Regions from separate parts of the Paraburkholderia sp. RL18-085-BIA-A genome, predicted to be linked through region 1. Evidence: riboswitches for the same ligand, from Rfam matches in the RefSeq annotation. Region 1 holds a riboswitch; each other region holds the start of a gene.
What was found. A riboswitch is a leader RNA that binds a small molecule or an ion and turns the genes downstream of it on or off. The one in region 1 is predicted to bind cobalamin.

Region 2: it holds a riboswitch for cobalamin, as region 1 does, so the genes downstream of both, cobW (cobalamin biosynthesis protein CobW) here and P0D89_RS14620 (ferredoxin-like domain-containing protein) in region 1, are expected to answer to the same signal.
Region 3: it holds a riboswitch for cobalamin, as region 1 does, so the genes downstream of both, P0D89_RS03505 (CbtB domain-containing protein) here and P0D89_RS14620 (ferredoxin-like domain-containing protein) in region 1, are expected to answer to the same signal.

Annotation. Positions count from the first base shown of each region.
Region 1 is NZ_JARESU010000017.1:49,907-53,331, reverse strand. Features, by position in the region: gene P0D89_RS14620 (ferredoxin-like domain-containing protein) at 1-1,435, opposite strand, end outside; cobalamin riboswitch at 1,518-1,722, opposite strand; gene P0D89_RS14615 (hypothetical protein) at 2,166-2,315, shown strand; gene P0D89_RS14610 (hypothetical protein) at 2,943-3,158, shown strand.
Region 2 is NZ_JARESU010000158.1:6,290-9,714, forward strand. Features, by position in the region: gene cobN (cobaltochelatase subunit CobN) at 1-671, opposite strand, end outside; gene cobW (cobalamin biosynthesis protein CobW) at 678-1,769, opposite strand; cobalamin riboswitch at 2,008-2,287, opposite strand; cobalamin riboswitch at 2,355-2,593, shown strand; gene cobA (uroporphyrinogen-III C-methyltransferase) at 2,818-3,425, shown strand, end outside.
Region 3 is NZ_JARESU010000003.1:221,451-224,875, forward strand. Features, by position in the region: gene P0D89_RS03490 (ATPase domain-containing protein) at 1-319, opposite strand, end outside; partial or broken gene P0D89_RS03495 (hypothetical protein) at 609-1,053, shown strand; gene P0D89_RS03500 (histidine phosphatase family protein) at 1,078-1,692, opposite strand; cobalamin riboswitch at 1,752-1,953, shown strand; gene P0D89_RS03505 (CbtB domain-containing protein) at 1,940-2,161, shown strand; gene P0D89_RS03510 (CbtA family protein) at 2,173-2,913, shown strand.

The DNA of each region.
Region 1 (3,425 bases):
GCTGGCCGTCGCGTCGATAAAGGTCGTAGAGGCCGGGCGCGGCGGCCAGCAGCGTGTACGGCGCGCAATGCGCGGCGGCGCAGGAGCGTGCGCAGCCGCTCAGATGCACGTCGACGTTGGCGGGCAGCAGCGCGGCGAGTTGCAGCGCGTCGGCTTTGGTGTCGGCGAGACTCTTTGTGCAGCCGCTCGAACCGGCGCACGCGATTAGCCGCGCGATGGGTTGCGCGGGATCGCAGGTGAAGCCGAGTGCGTTCAGTCCGGCCAGCGCGGCAGGCAGCGCGTGCGTCGGGATGTCGGGCAGCAGCACGCTTTGCCAGGGCGTGGCGCGCAGTGTGCCATTGCCATGTTGCTGTGCGAGCGCGGCAAGGCCTTCCAGCATCGCGGCGTCGAGACGGCCGAGCGGCGGTTGGCCGCCTGCGTGCCACGTTCCTGACACGCGTTGAGCGTGCGCGCCTAGACGAAGTGTGGGATCGGCTGGGGTGCTGCGGCGCCATTCAGTGAACGTTGCGTCGCGTGATAGCGGGAAGTCGGCGTAGCGTTGGGCGTGCTGCAACAGTGCGTCGACGTCGTGCGTGGCGAGCAGGTGACGCATGCGGGTGGTGTCGGCGGGCGCGAGGTCGAGGAACGTATGCAGCAGCGCGCGAGAGAGAGCGGCAACTTGCGAAGGCAGTACGGCAGCTAGTGCGCCTTTGGCGTTGACGCGAGATTGATGGTGGGTTGGGGTGGCCGCGTTTTGTGCGCCGATCGCCGCCTTGGTAAGCGAAGGCGAATTGGCAACCGCGCTCGCATTTTCTTGCGCGAGTGCAAACGCAGGCGGACAACCCGCCAACCCGAACACGAATCGCACGCCATCGTGACTTTCCGTTGCCGCGAACCAGACATCGTGCGGATGATCGATTCTCGCAAGACGCTCACCGCCGTCGAGCAGCAGCGCGAATTTCGGCGACAGCGTCGCGAAACGCGATTCGCTTTGCAGCAGCGTCAGCAGTTCCGCGCATAGCGATGTCGTATCGGTCAGCGCGAACGGGTCGCGTCCGGCTGCGGGGCTGATCATCACGTTGCGCACGTCGTCCGCTGCGCTCGCCGCTGCGGTGCTCGAAGGGTCCGCAGCGTCGGTGGTTCGCAGAGGCGTCGGCCCAAGCGCCGCATCGACCAGCTCCGCGATCAGCGCCGCTTCATGCCCGCTGCGCACGCCGCGCACTTGCAGGTTCGCACGATTGGTCAGCTCGACCACCCCGGCCGCGTGCCGTGCGCTCGCATCGGCGACGACGCGCGCCTGGTCCGCGCTCAGTTCGCCGCCCGGCAGTTTGATCCGGCAGATCCCGCCGTCGCGCGCGGCGACGATGCGCAGCAGCCCCGGACACGCCGAGAGCCGCGGTGTCGCAGCCGCGTCGGGCAAAACAGTGGAGGGCGATGCTTGAGTCAAGAAGGACACCGGGTTTAGCGTCGCGCGACGGCCCGAGCAAGCCGCGAGGCGGATTGCTGCGGCATCGGCACACCCCGCCCGATGCTGGCTGGCACGAACAGTCTCGCCGGCAGGTCTCCTGGCTGGCAGGTCATCGTCCGTCGCGGCCGTTCCGGTCGAACCAGTGGCGCGCAGCGCAGGCAGACTCGCTGCATATAGTTGCGGGGTAGTTCCAAGGGTTCATTGCAGGCGATGTCAAAACCCACGTCAGGGTCGCCTTTGCGGCGTTTCTCGATGCCGGAAATACGGCCTTAAAACGTGTTTGGGGCAATCTGTGGGCATTGGCGGGCCATTATAGCGCGACCTGGTATCTTCCCAAGCCCCGCACATGCTTTATTCAGGGCGGGACGCCCCTCCGGCGCGGCCCTTCGGTCCAGCCTTCCTGCAGCACTCGCTCAATCGCGCACTGCGATTCGCAGTCTGCCCCACGCATTTTTTGTGCAACATCTTCAGGGATGGGCGCGGCTAACTCGCATGCGAAAAAGACCTTGGTGGTTTTGCGTGTGGCGGGTTGAGGCAGGTTTGCTTCAGCGGGTGGCAGCGGCTTCGTGCTGATTTTCAGCGCGAAGCCTTGATGCGTTGTCTTGCCGCAGGTCCATGAATTGGGGGACACGGTTGTTTCTGATCAGTCCGATCCTGGACGGAACATCCCTGACATATCCTCTCATTGAACATTTTTGAGGTCCTTACGGAGATTGCCATGAGCCCCTTTTCCCTGATTGAAGTGACGCATCTGCACAGCCGCGCAGGCATTACGCGCGACAGCCATTTCCGCCTGAATCCGTTGCGTCTGTTTTCCCCATTGCGCAGATTGTTCGCTTCACTGCGCACTGCCTGCGATTGCCGTTGAACAGGGCAGGACACGACACGATATGAATCCCTTTTACGTGGTCGCCTTGCTCGCTATATTGATGATCTGGTTCGGCGTCGTCGTGTGGCGCGGCCGGAGCGGGTATCAGTTCGACCGTGGTGATTCGTCAACTTTGCCGGCTTCGGCCACCGCGACGCTTCTGGACAGTCCGGAAGCGTCAACCCCAGTTCCTTCATCAGCCGGATTTCGGTCGCGCGCTGATGCTGCACTTCTTTGTAGTCCGGTCCCTTCTCCACGCATTCGCGCTTGAGCGAGGAGAGTGCCGCGTCCATGCCCATTATCGCGGCGGCTTTTTCCTTGGTCGGATCGATCCCGTCGCACGTAACCCCATCCATGAGCAGCGCGCGTAAGCCGAACGCGCACCGATGTAGGACGGCGCACCTTCGGGCAACGCCAGTTCGCCCCGGTCCATCACTTCCCATAGCGACATGCCATAAAACGGCGACGCGAAGTTCAGACAGAACTCATCGCGCCGCATCAGTGTTTTCCATGCTTTGAGCAGGGCTGCGTGTGCGTGCCAGTCCCGATATGAATCCCAGGAGGAGGCCACAAACAGATGCGCGCGAAACGTACATGACGACAACGGCGTTCTGCGCGAATCGCCGTATGAGCCGACAGCTTTACCAGCGGCTGAAGAAGAACGGGCGCGGCCCCGACGAAACGCGCTTCGGCAAGCGTGAGGTGCTGATTTCGCTCACGGCCGCGCGCGAGTTTCTTGCATGGCTTCAGGCCGAAGAGAAGCGCCTGAAGGCGCAACGCGCAGCCGAGGCGGCACGCGAAGCGGAACGGGCCAGCCGTGCCATGTTCAAGCCGTTCACATGAAAGCAATCCCCTTGCGGACGGCCAGGGGCTTCATGATCCGGCTGCGTCAGGCCGCGATGCGGTTATCCTGCTGCACATTCTGACGGGCCTATTGTGCCGTCGCTTTCATGCGCGCGACTGCGCTCTTGCGCTGGTTACGGTCGCTATGGAAGTACTTTTCGGTCGTCTTGATCGTGCTGTGACCCATCAGCACGGGGACCGATTCCATATCCGCGCCCGCTGGCACCAGCCGTGTCGCGAGTGTGCCGCAGATCGTGAAGCCGTGCG
Region 2 (3,425 bases), on a different contig from region 1:
AGCGCGTCGAACACCGCTGTGTTGGCCGCCTGAAGATGTGCCTTGTAGAACAGGATCGCCGCGACGGGCGCACCCGGCTGCCAGCGCGCCTGCCAGTCGGCGATGGTCGGCGTATCGTGTTTGGGATGGTAGAGCGACGCGGCCGGCAACGCGCGCGGCTGCGCAGGCTCGCGCCCCCAGCCGAACGCGCGATGCGCGATACAGCGCAGAAACGCCTCGGCATTTTGCGGACCGCCTTCGCGCAGATAGCGCCACAGCTGATGACACAGCGCGGCGTCGGCGGTGCTGCGCGCGAGCAGGTTCGGATCTTCCTGCAAGTCGCCGGAAAACATCGCGAGCGTCTGCTGCTTGCGCTGCGCGAGCGCGACGACCTGTTCAATGCCATACGGCCAGTACGCTTCGCCGCCGAGGTGATCGACTACCACCACGCGCGCGTGCTGCAACACGTCCTCGACGTAGAAGTCAACCGAGGCCGGTTGCCGCAGATACGTGACGTTCGCGAGCCGCACGCTGGGGCAGCCCTCGCCCAGCCGCGGGAACACGCTCGCGAGCAATGACAGCGTGGTGTCGGCGGAACTCAGCACCACGATATCGGCGGGCTGCTGATCGATACGGATCACGCCTTGCGTATCGTCGACAAAGCCGCCCGGCGTGGTGCGCAGCAGATGCATGAGCGCTTACGCCTCGCGTGCTTCGGCGCTCGACCACATGCCGAGCGCCGTATCGAACGCGCGTTGCAGCGCGGCCCGATCGAGGTCTTCGCCGATCAGCACGAAGCGGCTTTGCGTGCCTTCGCCAGCTAGCCAGCGCCGGTCGAAGTAACTATCGAAGCGCCGCCCCACGCCCTGAATCACAAGCCTCATCGCCGCGCCCGGCAATGCCGCGAAACCTTTGACGCGGTAAATCGTGTTCGTTTCGACAAGGCCTTGCAGCGCGGCGATCACCGCTTCACGCGAAGGCGCGTTCGCATGCACGACCACTGAATCGAATTCGTCGTGGTGATGATCGGCGTCGTCGGCGGAACCGTGGTGATCGTGGCGCAGGTGGATCGTTTCTTCCGAGGCCGCTTCGAGACCCAGAAGCGTGTGCAGATCGAGCTGCCCCATATGCGCGCGCACGATCTTCACCTGCGGCGGAATTTCTTCGCGAATCACGGCTTCGACCGCGCTTTGCTGCGCATCGTCGAGCAGATCGGTCTTGTTCAGAATCACCAGATCGGCCGCGGACAACTGATCTTCGAACAACTCGTGCAGCGGTGACTCGTGGTCGAGATTCGGATCGGCCTTACGCTGCGCATCCACCGCAACGGGGTTGTCGGCGAACTGACCGCTTGCGGAAGCGGGGCCGTCGACCACCGTCACGACTGCATCGACGGTGAAGCTGTTCTTGATCTGCGGCCAGTTGAACGCCTGCACCAGCGGCTTGGGCAGCGCGAGCCCGGAAGTCTCGATCAGCACATGATCGATCTGCTCGCGGCGCTCCACGAGCCGTTCCATCACCGGGAAGAACTCTTCCTGCACGGTGCAGCACAGGCAGCCGTTCGCGAGTTCATACAGTTGGCCTTCGGTCTCGACGCCGTTTTCGTCGCAACCGATCCCACAACCCTTGAGGATTTCCCCGTCGATGCCGAGTTCGCCGAATTCGTTGACGATCACCGCGATGCGCTTGCCGCCCGCATGCTGAAGAATGTGCCGCAGCAGCGTGGTCTTGCCGCTGCCGAGAAAGCCCGTGACGATGGTGACGGGGATCTTGCGCATTTGAGTTTGCATCGTGAGGTCCATCCGTAGGCGTTGCGCCAGCGTGCCGGCGTGTGTGCCCGCTTGCCTGCATGAGGCGGCGCGGCGAAGCTGCGCGGGGCGCACGCGCTGCAAGCCGGAACCGTCACGACACGACATACGGGGACGAACGACGGCGTTGCCGCCACAACTTAAAAAACGCGTAACAGCGCGGAAAAACGCGCAGAAAGTGGGAATGAGATCATGAACGTGCCGTCGCATCCCCGCGACGAGCGTCCTGCGTATTCTGGCCGGTATCCGGGCTGGCGAAAGCGCCGCTTCCCCTTCCCGGGCGAGTGATTTCTCGCCCAGTGGTGATATGCCGACGCGGCCTTGCGCGTGGACATCGAAGCCGGCTCCGCGGCACCTGGCGATGAAGCCGGCGCTGCTTTTCGCTTACCGTTGCGGGGGCAGCACAGGTTGGCCCGGTCCAAAGCAGGCGGGCACCCTGTTTCCCGTTTAACTGCATGCGCACGAGCGCGCACACGAGCACCAAAGTGCGTGCGAGTGTAGGCCCGCAGCCTTGCGCCGTCAAGGAAACGCCCGCCTCGCGCGCTTATCGGGCGGGGCGCCATGTGCTATCGTATGCGCGCGTTTGGTGCCCGCACATGCATTCGCGTGTGCAGTTAAACGGGAAACAGGCCGCGCGAGATGCGCTCAACCTGTGCTGTCCCCGCAACGGTAAGCGACCTGCGACGCCAGATTCATTTCTGTTGCGCCGCGCATGCGTTTTCAATGCCACTGTCCGACGAACCGGACGGGAAGGCAAAGCGCATGAGGCCGCCAGCCCGGATACCGGCCAGACGCGGAGGCGGCGAACGTCACGCCGCCGGCCGCCGGAATCCGCGAGGGACGGATGTGAAGGCGCTGATGCACGACGTCGCGCGTGGGCTGGTGTTTTCCCGGGGAAAGCATTGCAAGCCGCTTGCTCGTCGAGCCCGAATCCGTGGCACCGCATGACCTCGATATCCGCCGTCCGGCGCTTCTTCGCACTTTGCCTGTTCCCGTCAGTCACGCCATGGCGCGCGCCATGCACGCCGCGATGACGCGCGCGTGGCTGATCGGCGCGGGCCCGGGCGACGTCGAACTGATGACGCTGAAGGCGACCCGCGCGCTCGCGCAAGCCGACGTGGTGCTGGTCGACGATCTGGTGAATCCCGACGTGCTGCAATTCGCGCGCGCCGATGCGCTGGTCGTCTACGTCGGCAAACGCGGCGGGCATCCGTCGACGCCGCAGGCCGGCATCGTCGCGCAGATGCTCGAGCATGCGCGCGCCGGACGCAGTATCGCGCGGCTGAAAGGCGGCGATCCGTTCGTATTCGGCCGGGGCGGAGAGGAACAGCAGGCGCTGCACGCGGCGGGCATCGAGGTGGAAGTCATCAACGGCGTCACGGCGGGGATCGCGGCGCCCGCGGCGATCGGCATTCCGGTCACGCACCGCGACTACGCGCAGGGCGTGGTGTTCGTCACCGGACACGGCGCGGGCAGCGGCGAGCCGGATTGGGCCGCGCTCGCCGCCACGCGCATGACGCTGGTGATCTACATGGGCATGCGGCGGCTCGCCGAGATCGTCGGCGCGTTGCTCGCGGCCGGTATGGGCGGCGACACGCCGTGCGCGGCGATCGAGTCGGCGACGCGCCCCGGGCAACG
Region 3 (3,425 bases), on a different contig from region 1:
CGGACTGCTCGTATCGCGGGTCGAGGCCTTCGTCGGAGAGCAGTTCGAGGATCGCGAAGCGGGTCACATCCCAGCCATGGCTCTCGCCGACCGCCAGCAATTCGGCGCGAGTTTCGGACAGCGTGATGTACAGGCCGACCTGGCCTTCCTCAACGCCCTTGAGTAGGAATTGCAAGGCCAGGGTGGTTTTACCTGTACCCGGTGCGCCTTCCACGAGGTACATCCGATGAGGCGTGAGGCCGCCGCCCAGGATGTGGTCGATTCCTTCGATTCCGGAAGACAGACGCTTCGGTGCGTCTGCGGCAGGTATGTTTGGCATGGTGTAGCGTTGTGGTCGAATTGAGTGGCGGGCGATTGCTCAGCCGGTACGGCGCAAACGCAATTTGTGTGCCATTGAGTTGTTTGAGGTGTGCGGGCTCATGCGGGGGATGACGCGTGGGAGCGCTGTGGAGTCGACGCAGTGCTTTGGGCGGAGGAACGGGACGGGCGTCGGTGGGCGGCGGGGCCATGCCTTGGCACAGAGCGTGCTGACACGGCCATACCACGCTGGTTGCGCTGGTTGGTGTCAATGCCAACCCGTTGGCTTCTTGCGAAGGGCCACGCCCAATATGAACAGAACCCGACTATTCGCCACCGGACTTGCCGTTGCAACGCTCGGCGCGCTGCCGCCGGCCCGCACCGCCTATGCCGACGATGCGCCCAGCCCGTGCGCATCGCTCAAACGGATCGTGGCGGCCGCGCCGGACGGCCTCGCCTCGTTGACCCCGGACGACGGCAAAGGCGTCGCGCAACCGTACGGCGACGACGCGCAATGTTCTCCGAGCCATCGCAGCTTTCAATGCATGTGGACGCCGCATCACGATGCCGGTTCGAATGCGGACGCGCTAGAGGCGGTGGCGGCGGACATCGCGTCGTGCTTGCCGGACGCGACGCACGATCAGAACCCGCCAGGCCGCCAGCATTTTTATCTAGGCGCGAAGGGCCGGCGCACCGACATCACGCTGACGCCCGCGGGGTCGAACAGGTTGCCGGCTGGTGGTGTCGGGTAAGTGAGGCGCGAGGCGGCCACGGTGCATATCAGATCGAGGCCGGTGATGCCGGCCACCATGTCCAGCCGCGTTGTGAATGACGCAATTCGATCACCGACAGGGGGCCGATCTCGATACGCGGAAACACCGACGGCGATGCCCCGAGCGCATGCACGACCGCTGCCCGCAGCAGCGGCGCATGCGTGATGGCGACGATGTTGGACGCATGGTTCGGCTTCGAGGGGTTGCTAGCCGTGTCCTTGATCGCAGCGTGCCGTGCGTCGAGCCATATCCCCATGCGCTTCACTAATTCACTGAACGACTCGCCGCCGTGCGGCGCCGCGTCCGGATCGCGCGTCCATGCGGCTAGCGCCTCTGGCGCCTCAACGGCGAGCTCGGCGAGGCGCCGGCCTTGCCAGCTACCGTAGTTCATATCCGCCAGAGTCTCGTCGATCATCGCGGCGAGGCCGAGCGCCAACGCGGTTTCGCGCGCGCAAGCGGCCGGGCTGGCGAAGACCGCCGCGTCGCCGGGAAGCGCGACGCGCGCACGTGCGGCCTCAACTTCCGCGAGGCCGCGGGCATCGAGCGGATCGTCGGCGGGAAAGCGGCCGGCGCGCTGCGCGGCCGTCGATGCGTGGCTGACCAGTAAGAGTCGCGCGTCCATTCGGTTCGTTTCCATTGATGACACGTCGGTGCGTATCGCATGGACACGCCGGCTTCGCGTGCCTTTGCGTTCACGAAGGCCGAAGTTTAGCGCGTAGAATAGCGGGACTGCGAAGCACGGAAGCCGGTGAGAGCCCGGCGCGGTCGCGCCACTGTAATCGGCACTTCGAGCCGAAAGCCAGACCTGAACTTCGCACCAATCCTCTGCAATCTGCTTTCGGGGCGCGCTACCCCAGGAGATGTCCATCATGACTGAAGCTGTCTACGATCCCGCTTCCCAGCCCGTTGCTCAACCCACGCCGATTCCGCTGCGCGAGTTGCTGCCCTGGGTCGTGTTCGGCGGTTTGCTGCTGTTGCTCGCGCTTTACTTCGTTGGGGCGGAACAGGGCGCCACGTCGCTGGTGCCTGGCATGTACGTGCATGAGTTCGTGCACGACGGCCGCCATCTGCTCGGCTTTCCCTGCCACTAACGGAGTCGAATATGGTTGGTAAATTGTTGGTACGCGGGATGCTCGCAGGCATCGCCGCGGGATTGCTCACGTTCGGCTTCGCCAGATTGATGGGCGAGCCGCAGGTCGATCAGGCGATCTCATTCGAAGAGAAGGCCGACGCCGCTAAAGGCGAGGCTCCCGAGCCCGAATTGGTGAGCCGCGAAACGCAAGCGGGCCTGGGCTTGCTGACGGGCGTGGTGACTTACGGCGCGGCGTTCGGCGGCTTGTTCTCGCTGGTGTTCGCGTACGCGTATGGTCGGGCGGGGGCGCTGAGTGTGCGCGCGCTGTCCGCATGGCTCGCGCTCGGCGCGTTCATCGCGCTGGTGATCGTGCCGAACATCAAGTATCCGGCGAATCCACCTTCGGTCGGCGATCCTGAAACGATTGGCACGCGCACCGGGCTGTTCTTTCTGATGATCGCGATCTCGCTGGCCGCGATGATGTTTTCGCTGAAGGTGCGGCGTCGCGCGGTGATGAAGCTCGGTGCATGGAACGGCTCGATCGTGGCGGGGGTGGTGTTCGTCGCGATTATCGTGGCGGTGCAGTTGTCGATGCCGGCCATCAACGAAGTGCCGGCGGCTTTCCCGGCGGTGCTGCTGTGGAAGTTCCGCGTCGCGGCGATCGGCATGCAGGTGATCATGTGGGCGACGATCGGGCTGCTGTTCGGCGCGCTGGTCGAGCGGAGCGCTGTCATGCATTCGAATGGGCGCCGGGTGGTGAAGTCGGCTTGAGGTTTGTCTTAAGCTGGCTTGGCCGCGCAACCGCGGAGGCGGTTGGGCGGCGCGAGCAAAGCCCAACATCGTATTTGCATCAAGGACTTGGGCGGGTTGTGGAAGGGTTGTCCACAGGCTTGTGCCCAAAAATTGGGGATAACGTTGGGCCATTACCCCGATACGCTGCGCGTAGAACACGTCGATGATGCTGGGATAAGAACTTCTGTCAGAACCCATGGCAAGTGAAACGTTCATGGCAACCTTCCGGAAGTCTAGGCTCTAGTAGTGAATCTTTGGCTAATAGCGTAAGCACGCGCTCTTGTTGCATCCGGGGAAACTTCTGACGGTGTTCCTCAGGAATCAAACGCCGCGCCATCGAGCTGGAATGAATGCGCCTGGTCTGAGAGTGTCGAGCTCTCGGCGCGGGCGTGTATATCCCCGGTGTCTTCCAGAAACAGGTAGCTAATCGTCAAGGGCGGCGGCCGAAAATGCGACGTCTTACGAAGCATGCAATTATATCGGATGCCTAA